3 regions of the Nostocoides veronense genome follow, and region 2 is predicted to be linked to each of the others. Evidence: predicted binding sites of a transcription regulator. Region 2 holds the regulator's gene; each other region holds the start of a gene.
What was found. The regulator LexA, encoded in region 2, represses DNA repair genes until DNA is damaged. The targets are predictions, from matches to a motif close to TCGAACANNTGTTCGA.

Region 1 (7,026 bases), on a different contig from region 2:
ACGCATGGTGCGGCTCCTTCGGTGGGTGGGCTGCCGGCCGGGGGCCGGGTTCGGTGCGGGTCGGTCTCAGAAGGCGCTGGCGGCGGCTTCGGCGACGGCCTGGTCTTGGTCACCGGTTCCTCCGCTGACGCCGACGGCGCCGACGACCTGGCCGTCGCGTTCGAGCGGGATGCCACCGGCGAAGATCATCACCCGACCCGTTGGAGGCGTGGATGCCGTAGAACTGCTCACCGGGTTGGGCGAGGTCGCCGAGGTCTTTGGTGGCTGTGTCGAACGCGCGGGCCGTGAAGGCTTTGTTGATCGAGATGTCGATGCTGCCCAGCCACGCTCCGTCCATCCGTACGTGAGCGACGAGTGTGCTTCGCGTTGCGAACGTGCGTGGGCGGACTACGGGAGCTTGGACGCGAGGACGTCGGCCGCCAGGATCTCGGGTGCTGCGCCGAGGAGGTGCTGGTTGGCCATCAGGGCTGCGACGATGGCGCCGTTGGCGTGGGCGTCGCGAGCGGCCTCGTCGGGGAATGCATCGAAGATCCAGAAGGTGTCGGCGTGGGTCCTGACCGCGAACCAGACAATCGTTCCTACTTCTTCGTTGGCGAGCGCGACAGCGCCGGCGAGCAGATCGGCGAGCGCGTCGTGCTGTCCATCGGCCGCGACGATCTTGGCGACGAAGGCATACGGAAGTGATGCGGGTGTGGACATGAGGGGTTCTCCTAGGTGTCGAGGTTTCTTGGTGAAGCGAGTTCAGCGTATGACGAGCAAGGGCAGGTGAGAAGTGGCGTATACGACAGTATTGCTATTGTTCGCGCCATGCGTATCGGACTGATCGCGATCGACGGCTGCTTCGGTTCGGCGGTCGCGTCGATCATCGACATCGTGCGGGTGGCCGACGGAGCCCGCAGCGATGTCGACCCGCGGATCGACCCGATCGAACTCGCCATCCTCGGACCGAAACGGCGAGTGACCACGACAACATCGATGACCCTGTCGGTGGACCACCCGCTGTCGGAGTCCGCAGACTTCGACGTGGTCGTCGTCCCTGCGCTTGGAACCCTCACGGCCGCCGCTACCCACGACGCCCTCCAGAGCCGAGATGCTCGTTCGGTCATCGCCTCGCTCGGGCGCCTCGACGAGGCGACCACCCGGATCGCCGCGGCGTGCACCGGCGTGTTCGCTGTCGCCGAGACCGGACGGATGCATCATCGGCGGGCGACGACCAGCTGGTTCCTGGGGCCGGAGTTCCTGAAGCGCTATCCGACCGTCGCCCTCGATCTCGACACCATGGTCGTGGTCGACGGGAACCTCGTCACCGCCGGCGCCGCGTTCGCCCACATCGACCTCGCGCTCTCACTCGTACGATCGATCAGCCCCGACCTGGCCCAACATGTCGCCAAGCTCCTCATCATCGACGAGCGTCCGTCGCAGGCGGCCTTCGTCGCCTACGAACATCTCCGGCACGAGGACCCGATCGTCGTCGAGTTCGAACGCTTCGTGCGCGCCCGCCTGGACGAACCGTTCAACGTCACCTTCGTCGCGCAGTCGCTCGGCACCAGCCGGCGCACCCTCGAACGACGAGTCCGTGCGGCGCTCAACCTCACCCCGCTCGGCTTCGTCCAACGCCTTCGCATCGAACGAGCTCGGCACCTCTCAGCAACCACGGACCTCACCTCCGCCGAGATCGCGCGACGGGTCGGCTACGCGAACGCCGAGACTCTGCGCTCCCTCCTACGCAGGGAGCGACGCCGTTCCTGACCTATCGCCATGCCTGTACCCGGTGTCCTAATGCTCGACTGGAACCACCTCTCAGCACGTCGCGTCGACGCTCCTGCGTCGCCCCTGGACGACCCACTCGACACGCCCGCAGCACAAGCCATGTGACGTGTCCCGGCTTCCCGGACGGTCGGGGTCGGGTGGCTGTGATGTCGCTGCGTTCTCGTCGAGGGGGTCAGCAGACTCGATCAGGGTCGATTGGGATGAGACGCGAAGGCGCTCAGGTCATGGCGGCCGAAGCCGGCCGACGGGGTAGCGTCGGTCACGTCGAGGTCTTTCGGATGGATGGCGTAGGAACCTCCATCGTCGGGAGACCTCGACGTCTACCTGCGGACCGACGCGCCCGGCCGACCTACACCCTCATCCGGGAAGAGCCGACTTCGCTCCTCGACTGCCCCTCTGGGCTTCACCCAGTGCGCGCCGCTCGACTCGGGTCGACCATGGATACGGCTAAGCGCGGGCTGCGCTTTCTGGGTGAAGCCCTCGGGGCAGGAGATTCGTCGCTGCGCTCCTCGACTGCCCCTCTGGGCTTCACCCAGTGCGCTCCGCCCGTCACTTGGACGCGCAGCAGCCGCTCGTTCTAATGAGTCAGATGCGCGGGCAGGGCGTGGTCGTAGCTGCCGGGGGTGAGGTCCCATTCGACGCGGACGCGCGTCGGATGCGCCCCGCCGTCATCAGTGTCGACGCCGTTTTCCGTTGCTACGCAATCTTTTTCGCGGCCGGGTGGTGGCTTGGTGGTGAGGTGGCCGGCGAGGCGTCGGGTGTGGACGATGTGGTGGTGGTAGCTACAGAGCAGGGCGGCGTTCGCGAGGTCGGTGGGGCCGCCGTCGATCCAATGTTTGAGGTGGTGGGCGTCGGTCCAGCCGGCGGGTTTGGAGCAGCGGGGGTAGCTGCATCCGCCGTCGCGGACGTGTAACGCCCGGATCTGGGCTCTGGTGAAGAGGCGTTTGGTTCTTCCGATCAGGACGGGGTTCCCGGCCTCATCGACGACGATGGGCGAGATGTCCGCGCCGCAGGACAGGGTGCGGGTGGTGGCAAGCGCGAGGTACCGTCCGGCGTCGACGCCACCGATCGCCTTCCCACACCCTGACGCCTGCCCGCCGCCGGTGCCTGCGGCGGCTTGGAGGTCGGTAAGTTTCACGATCACGGAGAGTTGGGTGCCGGGTTGTGCGGGGACGGTGTCGCCGGCCCGGACGGCCCGGCTGACGAGGTCCAAAAGGCCGTCGGCGCGGCGTGTCACATACGACCGGGTGTCCGCTTCCCCGTCCGGCCCAGGCACGGGTTTCGTTAGCGGGTCGAGGGCGGCTTCGACGATCGCGGCCGCCGCCGGGTCGAGGCGTAGCCGGTATTCGGTGAGCCCGTCGACGGGGTCGGGGGTGCCGGTGCTGAACGCGCGGTGGGCGCGGGCTCGCTCGTCGCGGTCATCGAGCCGGTCGGGACGCCCGAACCGGGCATACAGTTCCGGGCGAATTCGCCGTATCTCCCGCGGATCACCGCCGCACGCGTAGTCGGCGTACACGCCCCATACAGTGCTCACGGCGTCGGGTTGCAGGTCCGGGGTTAGGCGCCGCATCTCGGCGTGTGCCAGGGTCGCCGCTGCGACCGACGCTTGACCGGTGAGCACCGCCACCCCGAGGGCTTCCCCGGGCTGCCCGGCCGCGAGCGGTCCTGCCGTGCGCGTCACGGTGGCTGGCGCGACCGCCTCGGCGACTTTGACGACCGTTGACGCGGTCCGGGCGGTGTGCCGCGGCGATACTGCGGCGACCCAGTCCGTTGGGGTCAACGCGACCGCTCCCGTCCCGGGCAACCCGCGGGTCATGGCGTCGGAGGCGATCGCGACTTCCGCCGCTTCACCCATCAGCAGCAGGCGACCGATCTCGGTGAGGAGTTCTTCGACCTCATCCCGCCCAGTGAGTGACACGCATTCGTGCACGGTTGCGAGGGCGTCGCGGCATTCCGCGACCCGCGCCAACACGACCGCGAGACTCGGCCTGGCGGGGCCTGTCCCGGTGCTGTCGTGAGGGGTGATCGCCATAGTCGATGATACACCCGTTCGACCCCCAGGCGCAACCCCTGGATGCACCTATTTCATTGCAGCGCAACATGATTCGTGAACGAGATGTCCTATCAGAGGGGTCTGACAGCCCGTTGCGCGTGGGGCGGGTCGGGTCTCGCGCGCACTGCATTCTCCGGGGGCTTCACGGGGGTGGGTGGGAGTCGAGACGTCGATGAGTTGACGGTTTCGGAGCGGACTGGGGGAAGCCCGGAGGGGCAGTCGAGGAGCGGAGCCGAGCGAGGCACGAGCGAGCGCAGCGACGAATCTCCTGCCCCGAGGGCTCCCCCAGGAAGCGCAGCCGAAACCAGACGAGCCCACTGCCAAGCGGAGAGCACTGGCCAGGCCCGAGGGCAGTCGAGGAGCGGAGCCGAGCGAGGGACGAGCGAGCGCAGCGACGAATCTCTTGCCCCGTGGGCTTCACCCAGGAAGCGTAGCCAGACGAGCTCACTGCTTGCCGAGGCGCCAAGAGCGAGGAACGAGCGAGCGCAGCGACGAATCTCCTGCCCCGAGGGCTTCCCCCAGGAAGCGCGGCCGAAACCAGACGACCGCCCGGTCGGCCAAAGTGAGGGTGCGGCGGCGACCCCGGCACTGTGCCCGAAATGCAGCACAAGACACCGGCATGACGAAAGGGCCCTGACGAGAGAGCGCCCTGTGCAGGGCGCTGTGGTCAGCCGAGTTCGAGGGCGGTGATGCGCCAGCCGGTGCTGGCGGCATCGGCACGGATGGCCATGGCCCGGACACGGGGGCCGACGTTCAAGAGCACGACGGCCTCGACGACCGCCGGGTCGGGACGGGTGACGCGGATACGCACGACATTGGGTCGGCGGATTCGGTCGACGCCCGGCTGGGTGGGCTGGGCAGCGGCGCGGCGGCGGGCACTGGCATACCGGCGGGCAACGGCAAGATAGACGTCAGGGGAGCAGGAGCGGACTACCTGGGCCGGTGGGCGCAGGCCCGCCATGACCTCCAGAACCGCCTGGCAACCCGCGCGCAGCCACGGCTCGGGATCGGGCAAGTCCGTTGCAGGAGTGTCATATTCGGCGTCGCTGCGCCGGGGCATGAACTCGAAGGCGAGCGCGTCCTGGACGTACAGCGCCGCGCGTTGGGCTTCGATCTCGAACTCATTCCAGGGAATGTCCGGGTCGAGATAGGGCGGCCGATGCTCTGGGATAGGCAGGATGCGGATCGGCGGCAGGGTGGTCGTGCGGACGGTCGTGCTGGTCATGGACGCTCCTTCGGGATCATCAGCCGCAAACCGGGGTGGATGAGGCCTGGGTCGGCGCCGATGCGGGCGCGGTTGGCGGCATACCACCGCGGCCACTCAGCGGCGATCTCGGCTTGCGAAGCGCGCGGCCCCAGCGAGCGCGCGACGATGTCCCACAGGCACTCACCGCGGCGCACCACCACCTCCTGATCACTTTCGCTGCCGCTGCCGAGCAGCCGGATCTGGGCCTGGCTCGTGGTCGACGGTTCACTGGCTGGCCAGCGCGGATCGGGTGCCACCCGCGGCACCGCCGAGGTGCTTTCGAGGCTGGCGCCACCGGTGGCCGCACCCGGGTTCGCGGGCGCCGTGATCACGGTCGCGCTGAGCGCCGGTGCAGCTTGCGCCGCGCTGCCCCCGGCGCCCACGAGCAGTGCCGCGATGCGCACCGCCCACGGCGCCCGCGTCCGATGCGTATGCCGCAGGGTCGTGGCCGCCAGCGCCGCACGCGTCACTTCGATCCCCGCGAGCAGCAAGCCCACCAGTCCCACGGTCAGCAGCAGGCTGCCGACGAGGGACTCGGGGTCACCCGACGGATCCCGCAACAGTCGCACCGTGTCGACGGCCGCGGCGGCGCACAGCAGCAGGACAAGAGCATCGGCGAGCCACAGCAGTCCCAGCGACGCCACCACTCGGGCCGGCCCCGGCTGCATCCGTCCCTTCATGCCAACCCCAATCCGCTGCGTTAGATGTCGTTTGATGCAGTTTGGTGCATCTAGTCACCCTTCGCAACCGGAAGCCCCGCCGCCTGTGGATGTTCACCATCCAGAGGGTCGAGAGCTGTGGATGACCCGATAAGCCTCGGCCGTGGCGTCACTACGCTGGACACCATGGAGGCGGGGCGCTGGGAACGACTCTTTGCTGATCTCGACGCTGCCTTGGCGGCGCAGGAGCGCCGGGAACGCGATCTTGAAATCGCTGACCGGACCCGGACCGAGCGAGCCAAGGTGACGCTGATCGGCCGGTTCGCTGCCCATCTCGGCGAGCCGGTCGATGTCCGCCTCCAAGCGGGCATCCGCGTCCACGGACGGCTCGCGGACGCGGGCGCGGATTGGCTCGTCATCAGCCCCGCACCCGGGCGGGCGGCCCTCGTCCCGCTGGCCTCAATCGTTACCGTGGCAGGCCTGGCCCCACGCAGCGCCCCGGAGGGCATTGGCCGCCGCTTCGGTCTTGGTTACGCGCTGCGCGAAATCAGCCGCGACCGCGCCCGAGTGCAAGTCCTCGACACCGGCGGCGGGTCCAGCGAGGGCACGATCGATGTCGTGGGCGCGGACTTCCTCGACCTGGCCGAACACCCCCGCGATGAAGCCCGGCGTCCAGGGAACATCCGCTCGCTCCGCACGATCCCCTTCGCCGCCATCGCCTGCGTCCACAGCCAGTAGCCCACTCGACGCGGCGTTCAGTCCCGCGAAGTCGCCTGGGCGCGAACGAAATCGGCTGTCTCGGCATACATCCTGGCGATGTAGTCCTCGAGCACACTCGTCTCGACCCGCCACTGCCCACGCCCACCGATTTTGATCGCCGGTAGATCACCAGAACGCACCAAGGCATAGGCCTGCGCTGCCGAGATATCGAGGATCTCGGCCAACTCCGTCAAGGAGATGAAGCGCTTCGGCATGCCCCGATTGTGCCGCACGGGCCACCGCTCGCCACGGCAGGTTGTCCACAGGTGCCCGGCGTTCGAGATGCCGATCCCAGCGCTCTGGGTAATGCTGTGCTCCAGACCACTGCCGTTTCACTCTGGGGGATCGATGACGTCATTGCCTGCGCCCGCCGCCGCCCGCTTGCGGCGACCGAGTTGGCGAGACACCCGTTTGCTCGTCGGGATCGCGCTTGTGCTGCTCGCCACGGCCCTCGGCGCCATGGGCCTGCGGGCCGCGGACAGTCGCACCACGATGTATGCCGCCCGCGAGGCGTTGGTGCCCGGGGAGCAGTTGACTTC
Region 2 (7,026 bases):
ACATCGGGGCGTCGGCGGCCTTGCTGTTGCCGAACTTCGCGAGCAGGTCGGCCGAGCTGTGGACGTCCGCGCTGACCTCGCGGGCCGAGGCGGCGCCGGCGCCGGAGTGGACCTGGGAGGCGTCGAGGCGGTGCACGCCCGCCTGCTCCGGGGTCTGCTTGGCCTCGGCGGTCTTCTTCGGGGCGGAGCTGCCGATGCCCTGGGCCATCGACTCCAACTCCTCCTCGAGTTCCTCGTTCGACTCCTCGGCCGGGGCATACGAGCCGGTCTCGAGCTGACGGGCGCGCTCGTCGGCGGTGTGGATGCCGTAGTAGGAGCGGGTCTCGAAGTCGAGGTGGTCGAGCGCGAGGCGGCGGAAGACGTAGTCCATGAGGGACTGCGCCATGCGCACATCCGGGTCGTCCGTCATACCGGCCGGCTCGAAGCGCATGTTCGTGAACTTCTCGACGAAGGTCTCCAGCGGCACGCCATACTGCAGCGCGACGGAGGTGACGATCGAGAAGGCGTCCATGACGCCCGCGAGCGTCGAGCCCTGCTTGCCGAACTTGAGGAAGACCTCGCCGAGGCGACCATCTTCATACGTCCCGGCCGTGAGGTAGCCCTCAGCGCCACCGACCGCGAACGACGTGGTCTGCGAGGTCCGGCGCTTCGGCAGGCGCTCGCGGGTGGGGCGGTAGACGACCTTCTCGACGACGGGGGCAGCAGCGGGCGCGGCCGCGGCGGCTTCCTTGTCCTTGGCGGTCGACCCGGCGTCGGACAGCGGCTGGCCGACCTTGCAGTTGTCGCGGTAGACGGCCAGCGCCTTCAGACCGAGCTTCCAGCCCTGGACATAGACGTCCTCGATCTCCTCGACCGTGGCGGTCTCGGGCAGGTTGACGGTCTTGGAGATGGCGCCGGACAGGAACGGCTGCGTGGCCGCCATCATCCGCACGTGCCCCATCGGGGAGATGGCGCGCTCGCCCATCGCGGTGTCGAAGACTTCGTAGTGATCGGTCTTCAGGCCGGGGGCGCCGACGACGTGCCCCTTGTCCGCGATGTACTCGACGATCGCCTCGATGGTCTCGCCGGTGTAGCCGAGCTTCTTCAGCGCGCGCGGGATGGTCAGGTTGACGATCTGCATCGAGCCACCGCCGACGAGCTTCTTGAACTTCACCAAGGAGAAGTCCGGCTCAATGCCCGTGGTGTCGCAATCCATCATGAAGCCGATGGTCCCGGTCGGGGCCAGCACCGAGGCCTGCGCGTTGCGGTAGCCATTCTTCTCGCCGAGCTTGATGACGTCATCCCACGCCTTCGTCGCGAGCTTGTGAATGTCGGCGTCCATCGTGTGGCGCGTGCGCACGACATCATTGGCCGCCTGGTGCTTGCGCATGACGCGCTTGTGCGCGTCCGCATTGCGGGCGTACCCGGCATACGGGCCAACGACGCCGGCGAGCTCCGCGGAGCGCTTGTATGCCGCCCCGGTCAGCAGCGAGGTGATGCTCGCCGCGAGCGCGCGGCCGCCCTCGCTGTCATACCCATGACCGGTCGCCATCAGGAGGGCGCCGAGGTTGGCGTAGCCGATGCCGAGCTGGCGGTAGTCGACGGTGGTCTTGCCGATGGACTCGGTCGGGAAGTCGGCGAAGCAGATGGAGATGTCCATCGCCGTGATGACCAGCTCGACGACCTTCTGGAAGGTCGCGGCATCGAAGGTGTCGTCGTCCTTGAGGAACTTCAGCAGGTTCAGCGACGCCAGGTTGCAGGAGGAGTTGTCGAGCGACATGTACTCGCTGCACGGGTTGGACGCGGTGATCCGGCCGGTCTCGGGGTTGGTGTGCCAGTCGTTGATCGTGTCGTCGTACTGGATGCCCGGGTCGGCGCACTCCCACGCAGCCTCGGAGATCTTGCGCATCAAGTCGCGCGCGTCGACCTCCTCGATGACCGAGCCATCCTTGCGCGAGGTCAGACCGAAGGAGGTGCCCTCCTCGACCGCGCGCATGAAGGTGTCGGTGACGCGGACCGAGTTGTTGGCGTTTTGGTACTGGACCGAGACGATGTCTCGCCCGCCGAGGTCCATGTCGAAGCCGGCATCGCGCAGCGCGCGGATCTTGTCCTCTTCGCGGGCCTTGGTCTCCACGAACTCATAGATGTCCGGGTGGTCGACATCGAGGACGACCATCTTGGCGGCGCGGCGGGTGGCGCCACCGGACTTGATGGTGCCAGCGGAGGCGTCGGCGCCACGCATGAAGGAGACCGGGCCGGAGGCGGTGCCCCCGGAGGAGAGCAGTTCCTTGCTAGAGCGGATGCGCGAGAGGTTCAGGCCAGCGCCGGAGCCGCCCTTGAAGATGAAGCCCTCTTCCTTGTACCAGTTGAGGATGCTGTCCATCGAGTCGTCGACGGAGAGGATGAAGCAGGCGCTGACCTGCTGCGGGCTCGGGGTGCCGACGTTGAACCACACCGGGGAGTTGAACGAGAAGACCTGGTGCAGCAGGGCGTGCGTGAGTTCGTGCTCGAAGATCTCGGCGTCTTCGTCGCTCGCGAAATATCCGTGCTCCTTGCCGGCCTTGGTGTAGGTCAGCACGACGCGGTCGATGAGCTGGCGCAGGCTGTGCTCGCGCGCCTCGGTGCCGACGGCGCCACGGAAGTACTTGGTCGTGACGATCGTCGAAGCGTTGACCGACCAGAACTCGGGGAACTCCACGCCCTTCTGGTCGAAGATGACCTCGCCGGTCTTCCAGTTGGTCTGGTTGATGTCGCGCTTCTCCCAGGTGACCGCGTCATAGGGGTGGACGCCGGCGGTGGTGTAGATGCGTTGCATCGTCAGGCCCTTGGCCTTTCCGGAACGGGCGGCACTGGGACGGGCGGTCTCCGTCATGGATCTCTCTCCTGGGTGGTGTGGTGATGCGTATGTCGTGTGGTCACCGGGCACCGGCCGCGCGTCGCGACCGGCGCCCGGGAGTCCTATGGGGCGCCGATCAGCGGATCGTCGACCGGGCTGCGTTCGGCCCGCAGCAGCGTGATCGCCGCCTCGAAGTCCTCCAAGGAGTCAAAAGCCTGGTAGACGCTCGCGAAGCGAAGGTAGGCGACCTCGTCGAGGTCGCGCAGCGGCCCGAGGATGGCCATCCCCACGTCGTGGGCATCGACCTCGGCATTGCCGGCGGAGCGCACGCTCTCTTCGACCCGTTGGGCCAGCAGCGCCAGGTCGTCTTCGGAGACCGGGCGGCCTTGGCAGGCCTTCCGGACGCCGGCGAGGACCTTGGCTCGGCTGAACGGTTCGGAGACGCCGGAACGCTTGACGACTGTCAGCCCGGCCGTCTCGATCGTGGTGAACCGGCGATTGCAGTCCGGGCACTGGCGGCGCCGACGGATCTGCGCCCCGTCGTCACTGGTGCGCGAATCCACCACGCGCGAGTCGGTGTGGCGGCAGAAAGGACAGTGCACGACCACTCCGATCTACGCGACTTTGGGGATGACACCGGGGACAAGATGGGGACAACCTGTGGGTAACAACGCTGCGGATGTGCACTAGATGTGGACGAACTACATGCGTGTAACCACTAGATGTAGGACTCTACGGAGAAAGTAGCCACTACGTCAACCCTTTGGGTCCACCGGCGTGGCGGCGTCCCACCAGCCATCAACGAGGTCTCAGCGCGCCGGAATGACGAGCCGCTGACCAGCAAGAAGGCGGTCGCTGGAGAGCCCATTGGCCACCTGGATCGCCGAGATGGCGTTGACGATCCCGCGCTCGGGCAGATAGGCCTGTGCCAGGCCGGAGAGGGTCTGCCCGGACTGGACGACGACGACCCGCTCCCCGCTTCCCGCGGGGGCCGCCGCACCGGGCCCCGCGGCATACGCAAGGGCCAGGCCCGCACAGAGCGCGACCGCAGCAAAGAGGGTGATCGACAGTCGACCGAGGCGGGTCAAGCGGAAACCAGTAGCCTCTGGACGCATCGGCCGTGACGGGGCCACCCGCGCTGGCGCAGCGGTCGGCACCAGGCGAAGGTGGCCACGGGAGCGCCCACCACGAGTTCCCACGAGGCGCCCTGCCTCGACACCATCCCAAGCGATTGCTGCGCTCATATCCCTATCTCCCTTCGGCGTGTCTATCGAATGTTCGTTCGATAGAACGGTTGTACGATGTCTAGCACGATCCGAGCCCGAGGAGCAAGACACGCTCGTACAGATGTTTGATCTGAACGCGTCGACCCCCTAGGCTCAAGGTCATGGCAGAAAGCCTGACAGGGGGCACTGACAGCCCCTCTGAGCAGGGAAAATGCGATCTACGAAAGGGACGGAAGGCAGCGATGAGCACAGAGGATGGCAGCGGCCAGGTCCATTCACTGCCCGAACGCGACGGCGGCGAGGCCCTGACGGTGCGGCAGCGACGCGTCCTTGAGGTGATCCGCAACAGCATCGACCGGCGCGGCTACCCCCCGAGCATCCGTGAGATCGGCGAAGCCGTCGGCCTGGTTTCTCCTAGTTCTGTTGCTCATCAGTTGCACGCCCTGGAACGCAAGGGCTACCTCCGGCGCGACCCGCACCGCCCGCGCGCGATTGAGGTCGTCTCGCCGGACGCCCCCAAAGCCCGGGGCTACCGGCCCGGGGACCACGTGGAGGAGCAATTCATCGACGAAACCGGTTCGGGCGACGCTCGGCCCGAGGCGTCATATGTCCCGGTGCTCGGCCGGATTGCGGCCGGCGTGCCGATCACCGCAGAGGAGGTCGTCGAGGACGTCTTCCCGTTGCCGCGGCAGATCGTCGGCGAGGGATCGCTCTTCCTGCTCAAGGTCGTCGGTGACTCGATGATCGACGCCGCGATCTGCGATGGGGACTGGGTCGTCGTGCGGCAGCAGCCCACCGCCGACAATGGCGATATCGTCGCCGCGCTCTTGGACAACGAGGCGACGGTGAAGACGTTCAAGCGCAAGGACGGCAAGGTGTGGCTGATGCCGCACAACACCGCCTTCTCCCCCATTGACGGTGACCACGCGACGATCCTGGGCAAGGTCACTGCCGTCCTGCGGCGCGTCTGATTCAGACACGCGGGCGCACCCCGCGGGGTGCGCCCGCGTGCCGTCGGTGCCTTAGGCCAGGGCCGTAACCTCGGACGCCACGGCGTGCAGCAGCGGCGAGATGTCGGCGTCGATCCGCAGGGTGGCGAGGTCATCGCCGCGGGTCGGTCCCTTGGTGACGATAGCGATTGGTTTGCCTTGTGCCGCAGCCCTTTTGACGAAACGCAAGCCGCTCATCACCATCAGCGAAGAACCAATCACGAGCAAGCCGGACGCCGCATCCGTCAACTCGAAGCAGTGCGCGACGCGCTCCGGCGGCACGCTGGCTCCGAAGAAGACGACATCGGGCTTGAGCCGGTCGCCGCGGCATACCAGACAGCGGGGACTGCGGAATCCCTCGATGAGTTCGGGGGCGAGCACGACATCGCCGTCCGGGCGGATCTGCGCCGAGACCCGCGATCCACCGCCGGGATCGCGGTCGATGCCGTCGGCCGCCTGCGGGTTGGCCTCGGCGAGCCAGGCCTGGATCTGCTCGCGCGGATAGCGGGCCGAGCAATCCAGACAGATGACGTCGGCCAGCCGGCCGTGCAGGTCCACGACATCGCGCGCGCCGGCCACCTGATGGAGCAGGTCGACATTCTGGGTGATGACCGTGCCGACCCGGCCGTCGGACTGCAGGGCGGCAACGGCCCGGTGCCCCGGATTGGGGCGAGCGGCGGCGAAACGTAACCACCCGGCATACGACCGGGCCCAATAGCGTTGCCGCGCAGCCGCACTGGAGACGAACTCCTGATGCGACATCGGGGTCACCCGGCGCGTTCCATCCGGGCCGCGGTAGTCCGGGATACCGGAATCAGTGCTGATGCCCGCGCCGGTCAAGACCAGCGGCGGCCCGGAGCCGAGGTATGCCGCGAGTTGCGCGACATGGGTGGGCGACGCGGACACCCCGTCAGTATGCCGTGCCTCACGTCGTCCTCGGGCTGGCCTATAACGCTGCGTTATGGTGGCCCGGTGATCGATGCTGCCGGGCTCCGCGTGATGCGGGCCATCGCCGACGAGGGCAGCTTCACCTCCGCTGCGGCGTCGCTGGGCTATTCGCAGCCCGCGATCTCGCAGATGGTTCGGCGCCTGGAACAGCGGGTTGGCACGCCCTTGGTCGATCGCGTTGGACGCACCGTCCGGCTGACCGAAGCCGGGCACGCCCTCGCCCGGCACGCCGGGACCGTGCTTGCGGCGCTGGACGCCGCCGAGGAGGAGGTAGCGGCGCTCGCGGGTCTGCGGGCCGGACGCGTGCGCCTGTCGGCTTTCCCGTCGGCCTCCGCGACCTTGGTGCCGAAGGCCTTGGCCCTGGTGCGGGATCGCTTTCCCGGGGTGTCAATGACCTTCACGGAGGCCGAGCCGCCCGAGTCGCTCGCGGCGCTGCGCGCCGGCGAGTGTGATCTGGCCGTGGCCTTCACCTATGCCGGCACCGATGTGGCCCGCGGCGAGGAAGATCTCGACATCTTCGTGACTCGGCATCTGCTCGACGACGAAGTGCTTGTCGCGCTGCCCACCGACCATGCGCTGGCCAGCTTGGACGAGCCGGTGCCCCTGCGCGCCCTGGCCGACGCCGCCTGGATCGCCGGCTGCCCGCGGTGCCGCGGGCATCTGCTCGATCTCGCCGGGCGGGCCGGGTTCACACCTGCGGTGAGCTTCGAGACCGAGGACTATGTCGCCGTTCAGGGCTTGGTGGCCGCGGGGTTGGGCGTTGCCCTGATTCCCGACTTGATCGCGCGCACCGCTTTCAATCCGGATGTCGTGATCCGTCCGGTTATCCCCGCGTCGCGGCGCGAGATTGTGGCGGTGACAACCGCCGACCTGCAGCATGTTCCGGCCGTAGCGGCCGCCCTTGAGGCCTTGACCGATGTCGCCGGTTCGCCGGATCTGCTGCCGACCTTCCCCGCCGTCGCCGCCGATCGTGTCGACTCCGAAGCAGTCCTCGACTATCACCTGTGAGTGGTGCGGGTGAGCACGTGCTCGCCCTCGACCCAGACGG
Region 3 (7,026 bases), on a different contig from region 2:
GTTCGCCCTATGGCCGCACCAAAGTGATGATCGAGCACGTGCTGTCCGATGTGGCGGCGGCTGATCCGCAGATGCGAGTGGCCTTGCTCCGCTACTTCAATCCGGTCGGCGCGCATGCCTCCGGCACCATCGGCGAGGACCCGCAGGGCATCCCCAACAATCTGATGCCTTTCATCGCCCAGGTCGCGGTCGGACGCCGCGACAAGCTGACAGTCTTCGGCGACGACTACCCCACGGCCGACGGCACCTGCGAGCGCGACTACATCCACGTCGAAGACCTCGCCGCCGGTCACGTCGCCGCGCTCAACAAACTCGCCAGCACGCAGGAGCCGGTCTCGATCTGGAATCTCGGCACCGGGCAGGGGACTTCCGTCATGGAGATGCTGCACGCTTTCGAACGCGCCGTCGGGCGCGAACTGCCGTATGACGTGGGCCCGCGCCGCGCCGGCGACCAGCCGCAGTCGTGGGCGGACCCGGCGAAGGCGAACGCCGAATTGGGTTGGCAGACATGCAAAACGATCGACGATATGTGCGCCGACACCTGGCGCTGGCAGTCGGCGAACCCGACGGGCTACGAGGGCTGACCCGGGTGGGTCGCAAGGGCGCCGCGGGCGCGGTTGGCTTCGTCGCGGCTGCTGGCGCGGGGCTGGTGGCGGGGGTCCTCGCGGGTGCGCGGCAGATCAGTGGACCGCAACGGCCGTGGCCGGACTACCGGTTCAGCCCGTTCGAGGTCGGTGCGTCGTCCGAAGATGTCAGCTTCACTGCCGACGATGGGACTCAGCTTGCCGGGTGGTGGCTGGACCGGCCCGACAGCGAGCGCGTCGTCATCGTCAGCCACGGGCACCGCGGCAACAAGTCCGACATGCTGGGCATTGGGCCGGGGCTGTGGCGCGCGGGAAATACTGTGCTGCTCTTTGACTTTCGCGGCAATGGGGACTCCCAGGATGGGCCGCAGTCATTGGCGCACTACGAGCAAGCCGACCTGCGGGCGGCGATTGAGTATGCCGTCGCTCGCCGCCCGGACGCGGCGCTCGTCCTCGTGGGCTTCTCGATGGGCGCCGCGGTGAGCATCCTGGTCGGGTCGGGTGACTCGCGCGTGGCGGCATTCGTCCTGGACTCGCCCTTCGCCGATCTGCATGGCGTCATCCGCAATGCCATCGGCAAACTGCGACTCCCGCCGGTGCCGCTGCTCTGGCTGACCGATCGCGCGACCCAGTGGCGCTATGGCTATGCCTTCGGCGAGGTCTCCCCCATCGATCGCTTCGCCGACCTCGCCCCGCGGCCGGTGCTGCTGATGCACGGCGACCAGGACCGCGTCATACCCGTGGAGCACGCGCAGCGGCTATATGCCGCTGCCGGGGAGCCCAAGCCGACCCTCCACATCTTCCCCGGCGCCGATCACTGCGGCGGCTACTTCCAGGACCGCCAGGCCTATATCGACATGGTCGCCGACTTCCTGGGTGCGACATCAGAAGGGCGGCTCGTCACGTAGGCACCCGCCCACGTCGAGATCGTCGAGTTCGGCGAGGGTGACGCGGAGCACGCGCAGGCCCGAGAGCGCCCGTATCGCCGAGGGCGTTCGAGGGTCGGACCGCTCCAAGACCGTGTCCTTGGGTCGGACGTCCAGCGAGAGAGCGCGAGCATGGCGGACCAAGTCCTCCTGCATGGCCTCGTGGTGGGCGAGTTGGTGTTCGAGGGAGTACTCGAGCATGGTCATAGGCTGGCAACGAGGCGTCGGCTGCGTGAATGCCGTTGGCGGGCAAGGCTTGTCGAACGCGACGCGGGCCGCGGTGAGCCGATCCAGAGGGTATGTCGTGTGCTCGACCCCCGTGGGATCGCGCCATCGCGCAACTGCTCCCGTATCGAGCCGCACCTGCCACCCGGGTGACTGCTTGATCCGGTGGTGCCGACGGCATAGGCACATGAGGTTGTCCGGCCCGGTCGCGCCGTCGGGCCAGGCGCGGACGTGGTCGACGTCGCAAAATCGCGCGTTGATGGTGCAGCCGGGGAATCGACATCGCCCGTCGCGGGCTTTGACGTGGGCGATGAGCCGCTCGCCGGGCCGATAGCGGGCCGTGGCGTCTCCCTCCGCCAGGTTGTCGCCGTGGAATCGGAGGGCTCCGGTGTCTGGATCGCACGGCTGGATGTGCCGCGTGACCAGAGCGCTCGTTCGCAACCATTCGCGATCCAACAAGACCGTCTCGGTCTTCCCGATCGGCGTCGCCTCAACCAGCCCGGCCTCCGCGCTCGCCCACGCCGCTGCAACCGGGGCGCTCGCTGCCCGGTCAACTCCGCAACCGGCCGCAAGATCAGAACCTGCACCTGGACAGTCGGGCCCAGGATCAGCGGGCGGCGGTACGGGCATCTCGCCATCGGTCGGGAGGGCATCGGCGGGGACCGTGAGGTGCACCTGAACCTCAACCGTCGCATTGCCCGTGATCAGGTCCATCATCGCGTGGGCGCGGGCCACGGCCATCGTGGGGTACTTGCCCGCTTGAACATACTCAAGAGCGAGTTGGTCGACAGCAGCCCAGGCGGGCAGTGCGGACTCGGCCGGCAGCAAGGCGGACCAGCTATCGACGCCCGGATCTGAGACCCGCCGTTGGAGGCGGATGTCGGCGCGCGCTCGCTCGATGCGCTGCTTCAAGGCACTCTGGTCGATCTGGGCCAGCAGTTTGCGCGTGTGCCCCCGCAGTTGCGATCCGGTGCAGCGATCGAGTCGATCCCCAAGGCGAGCTATCACGAGAGCGGCGGCTTCCGCGGGCGCATCGGCCAACTCCTCGGCGAGAACTTTGGCGCGATAACCATCCAGACGTCCCTCGCGCATCGCCGTCGCGACCGCACCCAGACCCGTCGGCTGACCCGGCCCGGCATCCGGCGCCGCCGTGGGTGAGAGCGAGTCCTCGGCATACCGCGGCTGCCGACCCGCCGCCACCCGAACCGCTGTCTCGACTCGACTCTGCACCAGCGTATGGGGGATCCGCAGTCGAGCAGCAACGAGGTCGGGACCGTCGAGGCTGATGTGCCCGAGCGCCCGATGCGTCTCGACGATGACGCCGTCCTGGTCCCAGTCCTGATCGATGGCCACGGCGCGAACGATCGCCTGATCCTGAGCTCCGGTCAGAGTGTTGAGCAAACCTTGAAGTTCGGCGACCAACTGCACCCAGCCGGCACGATCACGCGCCGTGGAGGGCTCGGCGGACACGGCATACACCTGCTCCGCGAGGCCGCGTAACCCCTCGACCATATGCTCTGACACTGCCGTCATCATCGCCGCTGACACCCCCAGTCGTGACTCACCACACTACCGGAAAAGCACTCGGAAAACAAGCCTCTATTGCTCGAATATCTTTGCGCATCAACACTATTCGCGTCACAACGATGACGTCGAGGCGATGCCCTGCCCAGGCTATCGGAGGGCACCGACAGCCCCCCACGGCCCGCGCCGGTGGGACGGTGATTGGCGCGGCGGGCGGGCGGCCGCTCACCACAAGCTCGGGCCGCGGGCGAGGCACCGGTCCAGGTGGAAGACTGTCAGGCATGGCCGAAGAGACCCGCTACATCACCTGTGTCCTATGCGAGGCGAGTTGCGGGCTGGAGGTCAAGGTTGACGGGCCGACCGTGGTAAGCATCCGCGGCCACAAGGAGGACCCGCTCTCGCGCGGCCACATCTGCCCCAAAGCCATTGCGCTCCAAGACCTTCACACCGATCCCGATCGCCTGCGCACCCCCGTCCGCCGGGTCGGCGCGCCCGGCGCGGACGCGACCTGGGAGCCGATCGGCTGGGATGAGGCCTTCGATCTCGTCGCCGAGCGCATCGTCGCGATCCAGGCGGAGCACGGGGCGGACGCGGTCGCGGCATACCTCGGAAATCCGAATGTCCACAGCCTCGGGGCGCTCACCCACGGCGTGAACCTCGTGCGAACCATCAAGTCGCGCAACACTTTCAGCGCCACCAGCGTCGATCAGCTCCCGCATCACCTGAACGCGATGCTGCTCTATGGCCACCAATTCCTGCTGCCCGTCCCGGACATCGACCGCACCCAACTGCTCGTCCTCATCGGCAACAACCCGATGGCTAGCAATGGCTCGATGATGACCGTCCCCGGCTTCCCCGGCCGCTTGCGCGAACTCAAGGCCCGCGGCGGCCGGCTCGTGGTCCTCGACCCGCGGCGCACCGAGACGGCCAAGGTCGCCGACGCGCACCACTTCATCCGTCCCGGCACCGATGCTTATGTCCTCCTCGCGATCCTCCACGTCCTCACCACCGAGGGCCTGACCAAGCCCGCCGAGTATGTCCGTGGCCTCGCCGAGGTCGCCGCCGCCGTCGCCCCGTTCACCCCCGATCGCGCCGAGCCCATGAGCGGTATGCCGGCCGCCGAGATCATCGCCCTCGCTCGCCAGATCGCGAGCGCCGAGAGCGCCGCCGTGCACGGACGGATGGGCGTCTCCACGCAGGAGCATGGCGCCATTTGCCAGTGGGCGGTGCAGTGCATCAACGCCCTCACCGGCAATCTCGACCGCCCCGGTGGCACGATGTTCACCACCCCGGCGATCGACCTGATCGGCAAGCGGATGCTCGGCGCCGGACACCTCGGCGCCTGGTCCTCCCGCGTCCGCGGCCTGCCCGAGTTCGGCGGCGAACTTCCCGTTTCCGTTCTTGCGGAAGAGATCTCAACACCCGGGGACGGCCAGATCAAGGGGCTCGTCTGTCTCGCCGGCAATCCGGTCTCCTCGACCCCCGCCGGCGATGACCTCGGCGACGCGCTGGCCGGGCTCGATTTCATGGTCGCCATCGACTTCTACATCACCGAGACCAGCCGGTATGCCGATGTCATCCTCCCGCCGACCGGTCCCCTCGAGCGCGACCACTACGACCTCGTCTTCCACCTGCTCGCGGTGCGCAACACCGCCCGTTGGTCCAGCGCGCTTTTCGACAAGCCGGAGGAAGCCCGCCACGACTGGGAGATCGCCAAGGAACTGGCGCTGCGGATCGTGACCCTGCGCGAGAAGAAGGCTCTTGCCGACGCCGAAGGGCTGACCGGCCTGGCCAACACGGCCGCGACAGCCGTCAAGGACCTGCCCAAAACTGTTGAGGCACAAGCGAGATTCCGCAGCACGCCCAAGCAGCAGGTCGACCTGCTCCTCAAGGCTTTGGGCACCGGCCTGTCGGTGAAGAAGTTGGCGCAGACCCCGGGCGGAGCGGACCTCGGACCGCTCGAACCCCGCCTCCCCCAGCGCCTTTACACCGAGGACAAACTCGTCCACCTCGGTCAGCCCCTCATCACCCAAGCGATCGCGGCCCTGGATGCAGCCGGGGCGACCGCGCACAACGGCGTGGGTGATGAGCTGCTCCTCATCGGCCGGCGCGCCCAGCGCGACAACAATTCCTGGCTGCACAATGTCCCGCGCCTGACCAGCGGCAAACCCCGCCACCGCCTGCTCATCCACCCCACCGACGCGGCCGAGCGGGACATCCGCGATGGAGATGTTGTCGACATCACATCCGCCGCGGGCAAGGTCAGCATCGACTGCCACCTGACCGACGACGTCATGCCGGGAGTGGTCTGTCTACCGCACGGATATGGCCACGCGAGGGCGGACGGCATACGGCTTGAACACGCGAAAACCCTTGCGGGAGTGTCGTTTAACGAACTCAGCGACCCGCAGCGCACCGAGGCAATCACCGGGAATGCGATCCTCAATGGCATACCTGTGGGCGTATCTCGGGCCGACTAGCCGCCCCCCGTCAAGCCCCGTGGAGTAACCCCGCCTGTCTGATCGGTCACGAAGGTCCGCCTCACGAAGGTTCGCCTCACATGCGGCGATCAAAAGGCCTTCTTAGGGTCGATTCGTCATACCCGGAATTTGCCTTCTCTCGGAGCTCACGCGATGGACGCCCTAGACCTCGCCCGGTGGCAGTTCGCCATCACGACCGTCTACCACTTCCTTTTCGTCCCGATCACCATCGGGATGAGTGCGATCGTGGCCTACTTCCACATCCAGTGGGTCCGCACACACAACCCTGACTACCTGCGCCTGACGAAGTTCTTCGGCAAGCTCTTCACGATCAACTTCGCGCTCGGCCTCGTGACCGGCATCGTGCAGGAGTTCCAGTTCGGCATGAACTGGTCCGACTACAGCCGCTTCGTCGGGGACATCTTCGGCGCGCCGCTGGCCTTCGAGGCCCTACTCGCCTTCTTCCTCGAATCCACCTTCCTCGGCCTCTGGATCTTCGGCTGGGGCAAGCTGCCGGAGAAGCTCCACGCGCTGACGATGCTCGCCGTGCACATCGGCACGGTGCTGTCCGCATACTTCATCCTCGCGGCAAACTCGTTCATGCAGAACCCGGTTGGCTACAAGTACAACCCGACCACCGGCCGCGCCGAGATGACCGACTTCCTCGCCGTGCTCACCAACAAGGTCCAGCTCGTGACCTTCCCGCACGTCATCACCTCGGCATACATGGTCGGCGGCGCCATGGTCATGGGAGTCTCCGTCTGGCTGATGCGTCGCAGCCGGCCAGCCGCCGACAACTCCCTCTATCGTCGCTCGGCCCGCGTTGGCGCCATCGTGACCCTGATCGCCAGCCTCGGCGTGATCTTCTCCGGTGACCTCCAGGGCAAGATCATGACCGAAGTGCAGCCGATGAAAATGGCTGCCGCAGAGGCACTTTATGAGACCAGCGACACCTGCGCCCCGTTCTCCGTATTCACCATCGGCACCCCCGATGGCACGAAGGAGAAGTTCTCCATCAAGGTCCCGTGTGTCCTCGGCTTCATGGCCACCGGCAGCCTGGACAAGCCCGTCGAGGGCATCAACCCGCTGCGCGAGCAACTGATCGCCAAATACGGCTCCGACTCCAGCGCCCTCGTCAAGGACGCGACCTACACGCCATACATCCCCGTCACCTACTGGTCCTTCCGCTTCATGATGGGCCTCGGCTTCGTGACGATGGCGGCCGCAGCCGCGGTGCTGTGGTCGACCCGCAAGGGCGGCACCCCACGCGGCAAGTGGTGGAGCCTC

Region 1: a site for LexA is predicted at 3,809-3,824, ahead of ABD225_RS09705 (HNH endonuclease signature motif containing protein). Genes of this name have one in related genera too.
Region 3: a site for LexA is predicted at 3,342-3,357, ahead of ABD225_RS15160 (HNH endonuclease signature motif containing protein). Genes of this name have one in related genera too.

What each region holds. Positions count from the first base shown of each region.
Region 1 covers NZ_BAAAPO010000032.1:10,278-17,303, forward strand. Annotated here, with positions in the region: gene ABD225_RS09685 (heme-binding protein) at 67-189, opposite strand; partial or broken gene ABD225_RS09690 (heme-binding protein) at 257-337, opposite strand; gene ABD225_RS09695 (putative quinol monooxygenase) at 388-699, opposite strand; gene ABD225_RS09700 (GlxA family transcriptional regulator) at 808-1,749, shown strand; gene ABD225_RS09705 (HNH endonuclease signature motif containing protein) at 2,348-3,802, opposite strand; gene ABD225_RS09710 (Rv3235 family protein) at 4,491-5,048, opposite strand; gene ABD225_RS09715 (LysM peptidoglycan-binding domain-containing protein) at 5,045-5,737, opposite strand; gene ABD225_RS09720 (hypothetical protein) at 5,867-6,466, shown strand; gene ABD225_RS09725 (helix-turn-helix domain-containing protein) at 6,484-6,702, opposite strand; gene ABD225_RS09730 (hypothetical protein) at 6,836-7,026, shown strand, end outside.
Region 2 covers NZ_BAAAPO010000008.1:566-7,591, forward strand. Annotated here, with positions in the region: gene ABD225_RS02505 (vitamin B12-dependent ribonucleotide reductase) at 1-2,851, opposite strand, end outside; gene nrdR (transcriptional regulator NrdR) at 2,938-3,417, opposite strand; gene ABD225_RS02515 (LysM peptidoglycan-binding domain-containing protein) at 3,625-3,903, opposite strand; gene lexA (transcriptional repressor LexA) at 4,284-5,012, shown strand; gene ABD225_RS02525 (NAD-dependent protein deacetylase) at 5,064-5,936, opposite strand; gene ABD225_RS02530 (LysR family transcriptional regulator) at 6,003-6,986, shown strand; gene ABD225_RS02535 (ComEC/Rec2 family competence protein) at 6,977-7,026, opposite strand, start outside.
Region 3 covers NZ_BAAAPO010000046.1:60,332-67,357, forward strand. Annotated here, with positions in the region: gene galE (UDP-glucose 4-epimerase GalE) at 1-584, shown strand, start outside; gene ABD225_RS15155 (alpha/beta hydrolase) at 530-1,492, shown strand; gene ABD225_RS15160 (HNH endonuclease signature motif containing protein) at 1,469-3,259, opposite strand; gene ABD225_RS15165 (molybdopterin-dependent oxidoreductase) at 3,541-5,739, shown strand; gene ABD225_RS15170 (cytochrome ubiquinol oxidase subunit I) at 5,893-7,026, shown strand, end outside.